Regions from separate parts of the Halomonas sp. IOP_14 genome, predicted to be linked through region 1. Evidence: predicted binding sites of a transcription regulator. Region 1 holds the regulator's gene; each other region holds the start of a gene.
What was found. The regulator PhoB, encoded in region 1, activates phosphate uptake and scavenging genes when phosphate is short. The targets are predictions, from matches to a motif close to TGTCATANNNNTGTCANA.

Region 1 (5,202 bases):
TCGATGGACATATGGGCAAAGGCAAGCGGGCTTGCCAGCAAACCAAAAGAGAGACCTACGACGGCTGCTTTTTTAACAAAATCGTTAAACATACTATTTACTCCTGGTGACCGTTTGATACCGCTGAAGTGAAGTGAGAAGGGCTCTCTGGCCAGATCTCACTGCGGCTAGCTTCACTACCTCTAGAGAGCATATGTAATGCCAACTCTCTTATAAAAATAAAATAATTATATAAATCAATAATTTAAAATAAATACATTGTGCACAATTATACACCGCTAAAAACAAAAGCACGCTAATTACATGTGCACTAATGACACATGCGCAAAACTGTCTGTGCCTTTATGACACACTCAGCAAAATAAAAGGCTCGATGCCAACAAAGCGCTACGGCATCAATTCATAAAAAACAAGACATGGCATTGGATAGAGAGGCGCAAAGAAAGATCGGCGGAAAAGATAGGGGAGAAAGTAGCGGGGGGATAAGCGAGATAAAAAGTAGGCAGCAAAAATTAGGCCCCGCATTGCGGAGCCCGATATCAGAATTGGCTATAGGTAATAACTAACGCTAGCTTCCACTCCTTGTGCGGGGCTCCAACCTTGGAATTAACCCTGACTAGTGTTCTGATTGCCTACTGATTCATCCGTGAATCTTAAAAGCATTCTTGCTTTTGTAACATCCTGTTAATCGCTTATTCATTCTCTGAAAAAGCTTTTAATGATATCTAAAAGGTCATTGATAATTAGCTACCGCCATTTTCTTCTACAAGCTCATCCTTGTCATACTCAGCATCGTCTGAGTGACTGCTTGATTGCGGATCCATGTCGCTGGCACCATCACCTTCGTCATGGGTTAAATCGTCAGTCATGTCTGTTGTATCACTGCCAGTTGAACTACCGGTACCTTGGGAATCCATCGGTTGCTCGTCAGCGGTAATACCTTGGTTTTCGTCAATCGCCGAATTTTCATCGGTTTGTGCAAAAGCTAATGGGCTTGCCATCAGACCAAAAGATACACCTAAAATGCCAGCTTTCTTGAGAAAATCCTTGGACGTCATATCCTACCTCCGATCGCTGTTTAGTACCGCTTAATGAAGAAAGAAAGGCTTACTGAGAAGCCAGCAATTCCTGCGGTCATCTTCCTTCAATCTGTACTCTGCAGAAGGCATGCCAAAAAACTTAAGCATATAAATAAAAACAACAAAATCAGTCTCTTAATTAAAAATAAGTTATGCCAAAAAGGCATCGACTGAGTCACGACACAACGCTTTAAGCTGTGTAAAAATGGCACATGGGTAAAGCTTTACCAACCTTGCATGCCAATATTGCACATTGCTACAAATATTATGCGATGGGATGACTTGCTAAATTAAACAAGACGCGAGGGGGGGAAGGCGCAGCGAAACAACGCACCCTTGCCGGGAAGGGACTCAATTTGTAGTTGCGCATCGTGGCGCAACAGCACGTGCTTAACGATCGCCAAGCCTAAACCTGTGCCGCCAGTCGCAGTGCTGCGCCCCTTATCAACACGGTAAAAGCGTTCTGTTAGTCGGGGAATATGAACGGGATCAATCCCTTCACCGTTATCTTCCACATCGATATAGCCGCCACCAGTAGCACTAGCTTTCCAGCGCAGGGTGATTTGGCTGCCAGCAGGCGTGTAGCGAACCGCATTAAAGGCAAGGTTAGAGACGGCGCTGCGAATCTCCTGTTCACTGCCTAACAGTCGGGCATCGCTCTCAAGGGCGACGGTGATGGTATGACGTTGATGCGATAGGGCCAGCGCATCATCACAAACGCTTTGCAGTAAAGGCTCGAGTGACAGTGGATGATGATCTTGGCCGCCCTGGTCAATTTCCAAACGCGAGAGCAGCAATAAATCGTTGACCAGATTCTGCATCCGCTGGGTCTGTTCCTGCATTTGCTGAATACTACGTCCCAAGCGCGGCGGAAGCTGGTCGGAGATATCACTGTAGGTTTCCAAATAGCCGGAGAGAACGGTCAGCGGCGTACGTAACTCATGGGAAACGTTGGCGACAAAGTCGCGCCGCATCTGCTCAAGACGATGCAAGCGGGTGATATCGCGAGCCATCACTAAGCGTTCGTCGTCACCGTAGAGGGTAATTTGATACTGCAGGATTCGCCGTTCATCAATCGGTGAGGTGAGCGTTAACGGCTCACTGTAGTTACGCGAATTAAAATAGCTGATAAAGCCCGGGTCGCGCAGCAGGTTGGTAATGTGTTGACCACGATCATGGGCGGTTTGTAGCCCCAGCATGGCGGTGGCGGCGCTGTTCCACCACTCCAAATCACCGTGGCGATCAAGCATGACCACGCTATCACGCATTGCTTCAGACGACTCTTGAATACGTGCCAAAGTAGCCCGCAGACGGCTTTGGGTGATGCGCTGACTTTTTTGATAGCGGTATAAACGATCGAATAGCTCGCCCCACATCCCGCGAGCGGCAGGCGGTTCATCGTTAGGGTGGAGGGTGAGCCACAAATAGAGTTCGCGTAACTGTCGTAAGTGGTAAAACAAGCATCCCGCAAGCCCTGCTGCAAGCCCCAGCCCAGCCGAGCCCAACAGCCAGCCCAAGCAAGTGCCCAGCGTGGCCAGCCACGCTATTCGCCACAGCTCACGACTCCATAAACGCACATTTACACCCGTGCAGAGAAACGGTAACCGGTACCCCGAACCGTTTGGATCAGGTTTTGATGCACGTCGCCCAGCGCTTTACGCAAGCGGCGGATATGCACATCGACCGTGCGCTCTTCAACGTAAACATTGCCGCCCCACACTTGGTCAAGCAGCTGGCTACGTGTGTAAGCGCGCTCTTGGTGAGTCATAAAAAACTGCAGCAAACGGTACTCGGTGGGGCCCATTTCCAGCGCTTTGCCGTGGGCACTTACCCGGTGGCTCACCGGATCAAGCAGCAGGCCGTTAATCTCAATCGGGTCTTCAACGCCACGTGGCGTCGCACGGCGCAGCACCGCTTTTAGCCGTGCCACCAATTCCCGGGGTGAAAAAGGCTTGGTGATATAGTCATCGGCACCGGCTTCAAGCCCTTGAATTTTATTATCCTCTTCGCCTTTCGCGGTGAGCATAATAATCGGGATTTCAGCGGTGGTTTCTTCACGCTTTAGGCGTCTCGCCAGCTCAATACCGCTAGTGCCGGGCATCATCCAGTCCAGCAGCAGTAAATCGGGTTGGTGGTCGACCACCATGGCATGGGCATCCTGGGCGTTATCCGCTTCGAGCACGCGATAGTCAGCCATTTCCAGCGCTACCGCGATCATCTCGCGAATCGACGCCTCATCATCGACAATCAGAACGGTCTTGGCGGTCATACCAGAGCCTCACGGTGTTCAAAGAAACTAGTTCAAAGAAAAACAGTTCAAAGATAAACAGATCAATGACATGTCAGTGACGATAACACCATGACTTGATGACAATTACATGACAATCGCCTCGATCAGCCAGCCGCAGGCCACCAACTTAGCGCGATACCGGCAAAAATCAGCAGTCCCGACCAGTGATTATTGAGAAACGCCTGGAAGCAGGCATCCCGCTCCTGGTCGCGAATTAAGCGCTGCTGATGCAGAAAAGTCGCTGCCATTGCCGCTAGCCCTAACCAGAAGAAACCACCTAAACCAACCCACCAGCCTACCCAAGCCAGCAACCCCAGGGTGGCTAGCTGGAGTAAGCCGATAATCAAACGATCCGCATTTCCAAACAGCACGGCCGTCGATTTAATGCCAATTTTTAAATCGTCGTCGCGATCGACCATGGCGTACTGGGTATCGTAGGCCACTGTCCAGCACACATTAGCGCAGAATAGCAGCCATGCTTCCAGCGGCACGTGGCCGAGCACGGCGCCAAAAGCCATCGGAATTGCCCAGGAAAAAGCCGCGCCCAGCACCACCTGAGGAAAGTGGGTATAGCGCTTCATAAACGGATAAATAATCGCCAGCAGCACCCCGCCCAGCGAGAGCAGCACCGTAAACCAGTTGGTCAGTAATACCAGAATAAACGCAGCGGCCACCAGGGCGATAAACAGCAGTTGAGCTTCGGTTTCGCTGATACGGCCCGTCGCTAGCGGACGTTGTTTTGTGCGTTTCACATGCCCATCGAAGTGGCGATCCGCATAGTCATTGACCACGCAGCCCGCAGCGCGCATCACATAAACGCCGGCCACAAAAATCAGCAGCACATTTCGCCCTGGTACACCTTCCGCAGCCACCCATAATGCCCACAGCGTCGGCCACATCAAAAGCCATGTGCCTATCGGCCGATTCAAGCGCATCAGCTGTAAAAAATCTGCCACGCGAGCCCATCCCTTCGGCCGCAACAGTGAACGATCCATGCTTACCTCACGAAGAATAAGATGCAGGCGCTAGCCTAGCGCGAAGGCAGGCCAAGATCATCCGCCATCGCCGTCAAAAAATACTCTTGCACTAATAACGACAGACTGCCGTGCTTACAGCCGTGATAAAAAACAGAGCGCCTTCCCCAGGCACAGCCTTCCTGTATGCCGTTGACGCTAGCAAACTGGGGGGAATGCGTCGTTACTTCCAATGGCCCACGCACTAAACCCGGCTGGCGAAATAGCCAACTACCTAGCGAGCGCTCGCCCAGGCACTCTAGCCGTTGGCCCTTTACCTGTGAGAGCGGGGCGACCGAGCGCGCCACCACCCATGGCGTTCCATCTAAGCACAGCGCCACTTCCCGCAGCCAGGCGTAACGCTTGGCACCAATGCCCAGCGCCTGAGCCTCATCCTGGCGCGGCCAACCAACCCCCTGGCGCAACAGTCGTACTCGAAACGGCTTCTCGCCACCTGCGACCATTAAGTGGGCGGTTAACGAGTCGGTGGAGGCAACCCACTGCCACCAGGAAGCACTCATCGCCGGGCGCGCCGCATCAATCGGGCGCCAGCGGGAAAATAGAGGAGTTTGCCGAAAAGCAGCAGCCGTCACCGAGTTCTCCAGGGCAATTAACGGGTTGGCTAGTGTAACATGAGCACTGAAAGGCTTTTGTTTCAGCGACTTTTTTAACGACTCGGTTTAGCGCTTCTTTTTTCGCAACCTTATTTAGCAACTTTTTTGGTGTCTGCATGCCCGCCACCCAAACACAGAAAACCTCTTCGCACTCTGCGCTGGTGATTATTGGCACTGGAATGGCAGGGGTTGGCCTTGCCCGGGCG
Region 2 (5,202 bases), on a different contig from region 1:
ATATACTGCCGCTACTAGCCTACGATGACCACGTACTGTTGGATATTGGCCATTGTCGAGAAGATATTCTCTGGGCCAACCAGCTCCCATTGAAGGTCGATGCCATTCACGCGCTAGAAGCCCGGCAGAAAAAGCGGCAAGTTCAGCAGGCCTAGAATCAAAAAAGCTTCGAACCTCTCCCAGGTTCGAAGCTTTTAATGAAGCCCTTAATAGCGTTTTAAGCACCTCATATAGTTACTAAGCTTTGCGCTCAACGCCAGCTTTTAAACTCCTATCGGCCCGCCATCGCGTTTTTGAATAACAACGGTTGACGCCCGAGGGCGTACTTGGCCGCTGGCTGCAACAGTGGCATCTTGCACTAGCTCGCTACCATCCGCGGGCCAGTTACCGGGGTGCTGAATGTTAATAAACAGCGCGGTTTTATCCGGCGTGGCAAAAATACCGGTGACTTCACAGCCGTTCGGCCCTACCGCAAAGCGCTTAAGTTGCTGCTGGTTGCTGCTGTTAATCACCGGGCCGGTTCCCTGGATGTCGTCTAGCCCATTCGGTACCACGGCAAGCAGCTGATCGTTGGTGTACTCGGTTACTCCATCATAACCGTTATCGGTTTGGATCCAGAGGATACCCTGACCGTCCTCTCGCTCGTCGAACCAGAGCCCATCGGGGCTGGCGAACTGATTCATTTCTGTCAGGCCCGAGTGATTATCGGCATCGTCAGCGGCCGCGCCAAACACAAACACCTCCCAAGTAAAGGCGTTGGGCAACCGGCTTTCGCGCCAGCGAATAATATGCCCTGCTTCGTTATTGGCGCGAGGGTTGGCGGCATTGGTGGGCGCTAAATCGTAACCAACACCTACTTGTTCCAGATGCTCACCGTCATTAGTGTAAGTTGGGGTTGTCTCTTCAGCGGTACGCTGAGTGTTATTGGTTAGGGTGAGATACACCTCGCCGGAGGCAGGATCGACGGAAGCCCACTCAGGGCGGTCCATTGGCGTGGCACCCAACAAATCCGCTGCATCGCAGGTGTTGATGATGATACCTGCCGCATCGTCGTCGGCTAGCCCCAACGCCGCCGCCAGCGTGCGACCATCGCGCGTTTGAGCACTAGGCGTTAGCGGTAGCCACTCACCGCTGCCGTCAGCATGGAAACGAGCCACATAGAGGGTGCCGTTATCCAAATATTTGTTGCCAATGGCAAGACGATCGTACTCTTCACCTGGGCGGTTGGCATCGGCAGGATCCCAGGCAGCATCAGAAACATATTTATATACGTACTCGTTGCGGGAATCGTGCCCCGAGTAGTAAACCACTGGCTGACCGGCTTCCAGCTTGCCTAACCAACACCCTTCATGGCGGAAACGGCCAAGTGCCGTACGCTTAACCGCCAATGCATCACTATAGGGGTCGACCTCCACCTGGTAGCCGAACGTGCGTGCTTCGTTGCGATAATCATCTTCAGCACGCTCGCCGCGCGGGGTAATGTCGAAGCGAGCAAATTCGTCATTCTGTTCAGAGGCGTCTCCCGCCGAAGTATCCCAACCATAGCGGCTTTTAGCGGTGGGAATACCAATCCGCGCGTCGTCCTGGAAGCGTTCGCCATGATTAACGAACACATTGGGCCAGTTCTCTTCACAGGCAATATAGGTGCCCCAGGGAGTTACCCCGTTACCACAGTTATTGTTGGTACCACGGGTTTGGGTACCCTCAGGCGAAAAGCGCGTTTTGACGTAGTCACTGCCCGCCACTGGCCCGGAAAGTTCCATCACCGTCGCACTGGTGAGGCGACGGTTATAACGCGAACCCGGCACATGCGCCCATTGGCCGCTGGCGTTCTTTTCGACCTCAACAAGGGTGACACCGTGAGCGTTGATCTCAGTGCGCGACTCAGCTGCTGGCCGCTGGCCCTCATCCGCATTAGTGGGGCCTCCTTGCGGCGCCCATAGCGCGGCTTGGTCGATATACTCATTGTTGAGCGCCAGCACAAAACGGCGCGAGGCGTTGTCGGTATCCAGGGCAAAACCGGCCATGCCGTCATGGTGCATGCCCACACTCTCCGCCTGACGCTCAGCGGTCATCGGCTGTTCAGGCTGCCAGGTAACATTTTGGTTCAGCGGCGTGCCCCACGGCACCAAGACTTGGGCCACATAACCTTCCGGCACCACCACGGCATCGGTGCGTGATCCTTGAACCGCCTCAAACGCCAGTGTCAGGGGTGTTTTTTGGCTGCTGCTTGAGGCAAGCGCTTGAGCAGCGCCACCAAAACTAAGCATCGAGGCAGCCGCCATGCTCAAACCACCGCGCATCACATCACGCCGGGATACATGACGCGCCAATACATCCGCGAAAGGTTGGTTGCCGCTGTGGTTAAACAGGCGATGATCTTCGATCTCTTTACTCATTTTAGTCTCCCCCTGATCGTTTGTAGGTCAACGATTGAACGTTACGAGACACTAAAGAAGCTTAATGACAGCACGATGACGGAGCGCCTGCATTTAGATGAAGAAAGGTCGAATGCTAGTCACTTTTACTCCCCAAACCCTATTGAGGGATGTCTGCAACTCTGCTAAATTAACGCTAATAGTTATCATTAACACAGGAGTTACTCTCTCATGCAGTTACCCGCTAAGGGCACTGGCCAGGGAGATACGTCGGCCTCGACGACCCGCGAGGTGGCCCACGAGGTGAATAGCAAAGAATTACTTGGCAACTCAGACCAGTTGGTTATCCACCATGAACAGCGCCGCTATGTGTTGCGCCGTACTAAAAGCGGCAAGTTAATTCTTAACGCCTAAAGCTCTTAATATTTCAGCCCCTGATTAATTTAAAGACTTATACAGCAAAGCCAGCCAGGTAGCCCATCGCACCCAGCCAGCGACCTCTTCCACTTATCCCTGTTGGAAATCTCTGGCTTATGAACCACACACGCGCTTTTGGTGGCCTCTTTTTAACGCTGCTTCCACTGTTAACCGCCCAAGCAGACGACGCCGAGCTTAACCCAGTGACGGTCACCGGCACCCGAGCACCTACGGACCTTTCACGGGCACCGCTGATTATCGATATTATTGATCGTGATGATGCTGTGCTGGCCACCGCCAGCCGGGTTGAAGACGTGCTTAGCCGCCAACCCGGCCTGCATGTGGCTGGCCAAGGGCGCCGAAATGGCCAAACCTTAAGTATGCGCGGTTTTGGCAGCAAAGGTGTGCTGGTACGTTTGGATGGCGTTCGTCAGGATATCTCCACCGGCCACATCGGTAACTTCTTTCTCGACCCTGGCTTGATTCAAGAAGTACAGATAGCACGCGGTGCGCTCTCCAGCTTATACGGCAGCAATGCCATGGGCGGTGTCGTCAGCTTCACCAGTGTGAATGCCAACGACCTGCTTGCCCCCGGCGAAGATAGCGGCGTACGCCTTTCCGTAGGCGGTGCGACGGCCAGCGACGAAATGCGGGGGAGCCTGACTGGCTTCGGCCGCCGCAATACCGCCAACGGCCTGGTGGATGGCCTGTTTTCAATCGGCCGCAGTGAATCCGGCGATATTCGCCGCGCCGGGGGCGATGAAGCCGAAGAGGATGCAACGCTCAATAGTCTGCTGCTAAAAGGCGGTTGGGAGCCAAACGACGACCAGCGGGTATTTATCAGCTGGCAGCACTACGACGAACGCGCCACCCAGCCCGCCAACCCACAACAGCTTTCAACCGATGCCAGCAATCCGCTGCGCGACCGCGATGTGGAAAGCAACAACGTCCAGTTGGGCCACCGCTGGCAGCCCAGCGCTGCCACCGAAGTCACTTCGCAGCTTACCTTTAGCCAGCAGGATATCGACGAGCCCGAGGCCAACCGCACCCTAGAGCGCGTCGGGCTTCAGAGCGACGGCTTCCGCACTATGGATCACGGCTGGCTCTCGCAAACGCTGGTGTTCGGTGCCGAACTGGAGCAGGCCCGCCAACGGCCAAGTGGCGATGCCAATGGCTTTCCTAAAGCCGATATCGATACCCAGTCAGCCTATCTCGACACTACTCTTACCGCTGGGCGCTATTTAGCCGATGGCGGCGCCGGGCAGTTTGATATTGGCCTGGGAGCCCGCTACGACCGTTACGACGCCAGCGGCCAAAATGAATCCGATAGCGTCCACGACCAAGTGTCACCGCGCTTTCGTCTTGCCTGGCGGCCCGATGACGCCTTGATGCTGTTTTCGGGCTACGCTGAGGCCTTCCGCGCTCCTAGCCTATCCGAGCTTTACGCCAACGAGCGCCACTTTGCCGGTTTCTGCGCCGGGCCAGCCTTCTGCACACCGGACAATTACTGGATTCCCAACCCTAGTCTCTCGCCTGAATCTAGCCACACCTGGGAAAGCGGCGTTGTCTGGCATCAGGGCGACTGGCAGGTTCGTGCCAGCTACTTCGATACTCGCGCCGACGATTTTATCGACACCCACGTCGACATCATGGCGGGCACCACCCAGGCAGTGAACGTTCAGCGCGCCCAGCTATGGGGCTATGACGCCCGGATGACCTGGCAGCCCAGCGCCTTCCCGCTTCTCACAAGCTTTGTGGGCCTTTCGGAAGTCTCCGGTAAAGACCGCGATTCTGGCGAGCCCCTAGGCAGTCAAACACCGTTGGAAGCCACCCTGGGAAGCGAGGTGGTTCTGTATAACAGCGATATCCGCCTGGGCTGGCAAGCGCGTTTTGCCCAATCTTTCGATAAGCAGGGCGATGACGAGCGCCTGCCCGGCTATGGGTTGCACGATGTGCATCTCGCTTGGCAAATCACCCCGGCCGTGGATACCTCACTGCGCCTTGCCAATATTGGCGACAAGGTGTGGTACCGCCCCGACGGCAGCCTGGGCGATGGGCGCAGCCTGTTCGCCACCCTCAACTGGCAGTGGTAAATCCACGCAGTCAACCCGATAGAGGTGCGTCATGATTACATCCCAACAGATCGCAATTATCGAAGCCTTTGACGCGGCGCGCGCCGCGCAACCGCGGCTACCTGCGATTGAGATTGCCGAACGCTTATCGATCAGTGAAGGCGAGCTGCAGGCCGCCCGTTTAGGGCGCGACGTGTGGACGCTGCCGCTCTCGCCCAGCGATATCGCTGCCTACCTGCCCCAACTGGGGCGGGTTAAGGCGTTGACTCGTTCCCGGCTGGCCGTGCTAGAGCAAACCGGCGACTACCCTGAACTTAGCGGCGGGCCACAAACAG
Region 3 (5,202 bases), on a different contig from region 1:
GGTTTATCTCGGATGTGACCGACCAGCAAGAGTCGCAGCGGGTGCAAAACGCTGTGGTTCAAGTGGCTTCTACGGTCACGACCCAAGTCGGGGATGGTTATTTTCAGCAGTTGATTGTGACCTTGGTCAAGGTGCTGGAAGCCGATGCAGGCTTTATTGCGTTGCTGCATACTTCACCCCAGGGCGATGAAAATGTCTATGGGCAGGCGACGACTGTCAGCATGGTGGTTGATGGGGCTCAGCGAGAACAGCACACCTTTGCGCTGCGAGGCTCGCCCAGCGAGCAGGTAGTGTTGGAGCGTGAAGCAGTCATGCATGATGGTTCGCCGCTGTTATTACCAGGCACACTGCTACCCACAAGAGCATGGATTGGGCGGCGTTTGGATAATGCCAACGGCGAGGCCATTGGCGTGATGATGGTATTTTATCGACAGCCGCTGACCACCAATGCGTTCGCCACCTCTGTGCTGCAAATTCTTTCGACCGGTGCTGCAGCAGAGCTTGAGCGTCGGCGCGACCATCGGCACATGCACCAGTTAGCCTATACCGACAGTACCACCGGTTTACCTAACCGCGTCCGTTTTATGGAGTTGCTAGCGCAAATGTGGCAAGAAGCCCAGCAAGGCGAGCATGGGCTTTCACTGCTGTTATTGGATATCCGCCGTTTTAAAGAGGTCAACGATCTGCACGGTCACCAAGTGGGCGATCAACTGCTGGTGACAGTGGCTGATCGTTTAGCGAAGATCAGCCACTCATACGGCTCGTTGGCGCGTTTGTCAGGGGATGAATTTGCCCTGCTGGTGGCCGATACCACCCCTCGTGACATTGGCAGCCTTGTGGAGCAGCTTCGCTTAGTGGTTAAGCCGCCGCTTCATCTGGAGCGGCGTGTCTTTCACCTCGATGTCAGCATCGGTTTTGCTCATTATCCGCAGCATGTGAGCGAGGCGGGCGAACTATTTAACGCTGCCAGCATTGCTCTCCACCACGCCAAGCGGCGCGAAAATAGTATCTGCCCCTACTCCCAAACGATGCGCCACGCGCTACATCGACGCCAACAGATGACCGAGCGACTCAGCGCGGCAATTACTGAACACAAGTTAGAACTCTACTTTCAGCCCCAGGTGAACCTTACCAGTGGTCAGTTGACTGGTGCAGAAGCCCTGTGCCGCTGGCACGATGCCGAGTGGGGCTGGGTGAGCCCCGGCGAGTTTATTCCCCTGGCTGAAGAGCGCGGTTTGATTCGTGCCTTGGGAGACTGGGTGCTGGAAGAGTCCGCAAGGCAGCTACTGGCATGGCGTGAACAGCCTGAGGGTGGGCTGCCAGGGAGGCTATCGATCAATATTTCCGCCCAACAGTTTGCCGATCCTGAGCTTACCCACCACATTGCGCAACTCACCGCCGGCGTTTCGTCGAGCGCTATCGCCCTGGAGCTCACTGAAAGTGATTTTATGCGCGACCCAGATCAGGCCGTTGAGATCACCCACGCCATGCGACAAGCGGGCTATGCTCTCTCTATCGATGATTTCGGCACCGGCTATTCTTCGCTTTCCTACCTACGGCGCTTCGCTGCCGACGCACTGAAAATTGATATTTCCTTTGTGCGTGAAATGCTCGAAAACAAAAATGACCGCACCATTGTTCAGGCCATCATCGCCATGGCAAAAGCGCTAGAGATGAAAACCGTGGCGGAAGGCGTTGAAACGCGCGACCAAGCGAATTTGCTTGCCGCAATGGGTTGCAATGAGGCACAAGGGTACTGGTTTGGCCGCCCGCTGCCTGCCGATGAGTTTGCGACGCAGTGGTTAACTACTTAGTCTTCTAGTTTGCTCATCGTCGTCTTCTATTAGCGTCATCGTCCTGTCATCACCTTTGGCATACCCTACGCGCCGCCAACCCGCGATGAAAGGAGTGCTCCCATGCGCCTGGCCCTGTTTGATCTTGACGACACCCTCCTGGACGGAGACTGCAGCGACCGCTGGAATTTATGGATGATAGAGCAAGGCTGGATCAGCGATGCCGAAGCGTTTATGGCGCGGGCGGAGAAAATGCACCAGGCCTATCACGCGGGGAAGCTAAAGCTTGAAGAGTATTTGGCCATGACCCTAGCACCGCTGCGAGGGCGCAGAGTGAGAGATGTGCAAAAAGAAGTCGAGCGCTTTGTTGCCACGCACCTGCAACCGCGTATTTTTGAACAAGCTTGGGCCTGTCTGGAAGCGCACCGCCAGGCAGGCGATACCCTGGTACTGATTTCCGCCTCGTCACGGCATCTGGTCGAGCCGATAGCGACCACTCTGGGTATTGAACACGTGCTGGCGGTAGAGCTAAGCGTGGAGCACGGCATCAATGAAGACGCGCGCTATACTGGCGGCAGCGAGGGTATTTTTTCTTATCGTGGCGGTAAGGTGCTGCGCTTAAAACAGTGGTTGGCCGAGCAGCAGTTCACCCCTAGCCACACTACTTTCTACTCAGACTCCCGCAACGACCTCCCGCTGTTGCAGTACGTGGATTGCCCTGTAGCGGTCAATCCCGATCCAGTACTCGCTGAGGTGGCTAGCGTTGAAGGTTGGCGGCGCTTAGACTGGCGGGCGCCCTCAAGCGCTTCGTCACCTAATGCTCTGCCAGGAAAATCGGCGCATGTCTGATGCCTACTATCTAAAGTTAACCGAACAGCTTCGTACCTTGATCGACCAAAATGCTGCCCTGTGGGAAGGCAAGCTTCCCGCAGAGCGGTCATTGGCCGAGCGTTTTGCCACCACTCGTGTGACCCTGCGCCAAGCGCTTTCACAGTTGGAAATGGAGGGCTTAATCCACCGCAGCAACCGGCGCGGCTGGTTTATTTCTCCTGCCCGTTTAGTTTACGACCCCACCCGTGACGCGGGCTTTAACGACTATGTACGTGCACAGGGGCGGCAGCCACGCACGGCAGTATTGAAGCTGGAAACCCGTGCCCATCTGCCTGCCGCGCGGGCACTGAATCTGCCGGATGACCAGCCGTTTCAGCATATTCGCCGCCGCCGCTACGTGGATGACCGCGCGGTGCTGGTGGAGTCGCTGTGGGTGGTGCCCGAGCGTGCCCCAGAGTTGCTAGATATCTATAGTGGGCAATCGCTTTGGGGGCTGTTGCGCGAGCGCTGGGGGCACTACCTGGCCAATCGCTCTATTCGCATGGTCTCAGAAGCGCTTTCGCCAATGGATGCCGAAGAGCTATTCGTTGCGCCCGGCACTGCCGGGTTAAATATTAACCGTGCCATTTTAGACGACCAGCAGCGCCCTATTGAGTTTGATGAAGAGCACTGGCTGCACGATTCGCTGTGTATCAGTGTGGAGCTATCCGGTCAGCGCTAGCGGAAACGACCTAGTCGTGGTCATCATCAGTTAAAAAAACGGTCAAACAAGCGTCATCGCAGTGTCATTTAAAGCCTGCAGACTTCTGGTCTATACCAATTAGCCAGGAGCCCACCATCATGATGTCACGCCGTTTATTCCCCTCCACCTTGCTTGCAGGTGCCGCAGCCGTTGCACTTGCTTCAAACGCCCAGGCCACTGAATTAACCGTGTATACCGCCGTTGAGTCAGATGACCTGCAAAAATACGCCGAACGCTTCAGCGCGGCGCACCCGGATATCGAGATTAACTGGGTGCGCGACTCCACCGGCGTGATTACCGCCCGCCTGCTGGCCGAGAAAGACAATCCCCAGGCTGACGTGATCTGGGGCCTGGCCGCTACCAGCCTGCTGGTGTTGGAAGAGGAGGGCATGCTGGAGCGCTACGCTCCCGCTGGCGTTGAGAATCTCGACCCCAAATTTGTCGATGTGGCCTATCGTGATGGTGAAGACCCAGCTTGGGTGGGTATGGACGCCTGGGTCGCTGCTATTTGCTACAACACCATTGAGGGCGAGCGCCAGGGCGTGCCGATGCCGACCTCTTGGGAAGACCTTACCCAGCCTGAGTTTGAAGGCCATGTGATCATGCCTAACCCCAACTCGTCGGGTACCGGCTACCTGGATGTAGCCAGCTGGCTGCAGCTATGGGAAGAGGATCAGGGTTGGGATTATATGGATCGCCTACATAACAACATTGCCCGTTACACCCATTCGGGCTCCGCCCCTTGTAGCCTGGCGGCTACCGGTGAAACTGTAGTGGGTGTGTCATTTGCCTTCCGCGGTGCGCGCTTGAAATCCCAGGGTGCGCCTATTGAAGTTATCTTCCCTGAAGAAGGGCTGGGCTGGGATATGGAAGCCGCCGCTATTGTGGCCGGTACCGACAAGCAGGAAGCCGCGCAAACGCTGATGGATTGGGCAATCTCCCGTGAAGCCAACGAACTGTATAACGAAGGCTATGCGGTGGTGGCTTACCCAGGTGTGGCACAGCCGATTGAAAACTACCCTTCCGATATTACTGATCGAATGATCGACGCCGATTTCCAGTGGGCTGCCGTCAATCGTGAACGCGTGCTAGCCGAATGGCAGCGTCGCTACGATGGTAAAACCGAACAATAAGCCGCGATCAGTTGCCCCGGCCGGTTTGCCGGGGCTTGGAGAGGTTATGCACACGACAATGACATCGCTGCTGGCGGCCGACACACCAACGGTGATGACTCCCACTACTCCCCATTTAACCATTGAAGCAGTCACTAAGAGTTTTGGTAGTTTTACCGCGCTGGATGGTATTTCCCTAACCATAAACGAGGGCGAATTTGTCTGCTTTTTGGGCCCCTCCGGATGCGGCAAAACCACCCTGTTACGCACGATTGCAGGGCTGACCCAGCAAACGACGGGCACGCTTATTCAGCGTGACAAGGATATCTCCACGCTGCCCACCCAGGCGCGGGATTTCGGCATTGTGTTCCAGTCCTATGCGCTGTTTCCCAACCTCACGGTGTTCAACAACGTGGCCTATGGGTTGCGCAACCGGCGGGTAGAGCGGTCACGCATCCAAGCACGGGTGGGTGAGCTGCTCGCGCTGGTGAACTTGACGGGCAGCGAAAACAAGTACCCGGCGGCGCTTTCCGGCGGGCAGCAACAGCGCGTGGCGCTGGCGCGGGCATTGGCCACCGAGCCTGGCCTGCTGCTGCTGGACGAGCCGCTTTCGGCGTTGGACGCCCGGGTGCGGGGCCACCTGCGCAGCCAGATTAAAGCCCTGCAGGCGCGCCTAGGGGTGACGACCATCATGGTGACCCACGATCAGGAAGAGGCGCTCACC

Region 2: K7H09_RS01785 (PhoX family protein) is a predicted target of PhoB. The motif match lies at 2,463-2,480, and genes of this name have one in related genera.
Region 3: K7H09_RS08285 (putative 2-aminoethylphosphonate ABC transporter substrate-binding protein) is a predicted target of PhoB. The motif match lies at 3,397-3,414, and genes of this name have one in related genera.

The regions. Positions count from the first base shown of each region.
Region 1 is NZ_JAINWD010000007.1:90,094-95,295, forward strand. It holds gene K7H09_RS07485 (hypothetical protein) at 1-92, opposite strand, end outside; gene K7H09_RS07490 (hypothetical protein) at 744-1,058, opposite strand; gene phoR (phosphate regulon sensor histidine kinase PhoR) at 1,370-2,656, opposite strand; gene phoB (phosphate regulon transcriptional regulator PhoB) at 2,659-3,348, opposite strand; gene ubiA (4-hydroxybenzoate octaprenyltransferase) at 3,474-4,364, opposite strand; gene K7H09_RS07510 (chorismate--pyruvate lyase family protein) at 4,400-4,975, opposite strand; gene K7H09_RS07515 (NAD(P)/FAD-dependent oxidoreductase) at 5,113-5,202, shown strand, end outside.
Region 2 is NZ_JAINWD010000002.1:35,039-40,240, reverse strand. It holds gene K7H09_RS01790 (hypothetical protein) at 1-155, shown strand, start outside; gene K7H09_RS01785 (PhoX family protein) at 264-2,399, opposite strand; gene hemP (hemin uptake protein HemP) at 2,610-2,792, shown strand; gene K7H09_RS01775 (TonB-dependent receptor domain-containing protein) at 2,912-4,888, shown strand; gene K7H09_RS01770 (ChuX/HutX family heme-like substrate-binding protein) at 4,920-5,202, shown strand, end outside.
Region 3 is NZ_JAINWD010000008.1:11,778-16,979, reverse strand. It holds gene K7H09_RS08300 (bifunctional diguanylate cyclase/phosphodiesterase) at 1-1,814, shown strand, start outside; gene K7H09_RS08295 (HAD family hydrolase) at 1,917-2,642, shown strand; gene K7H09_RS08290 (UTRA domain-containing protein) at 2,635-3,345, shown strand; gene K7H09_RS08285 (putative 2-aminoethylphosphonate ABC transporter substrate-binding protein) at 3,465-4,499, shown strand; gene K7H09_RS08280 (putative 2-aminoethylphosphonate ABC transporter ATP-binding protein) at 4,546-5,202, shown strand, end outside.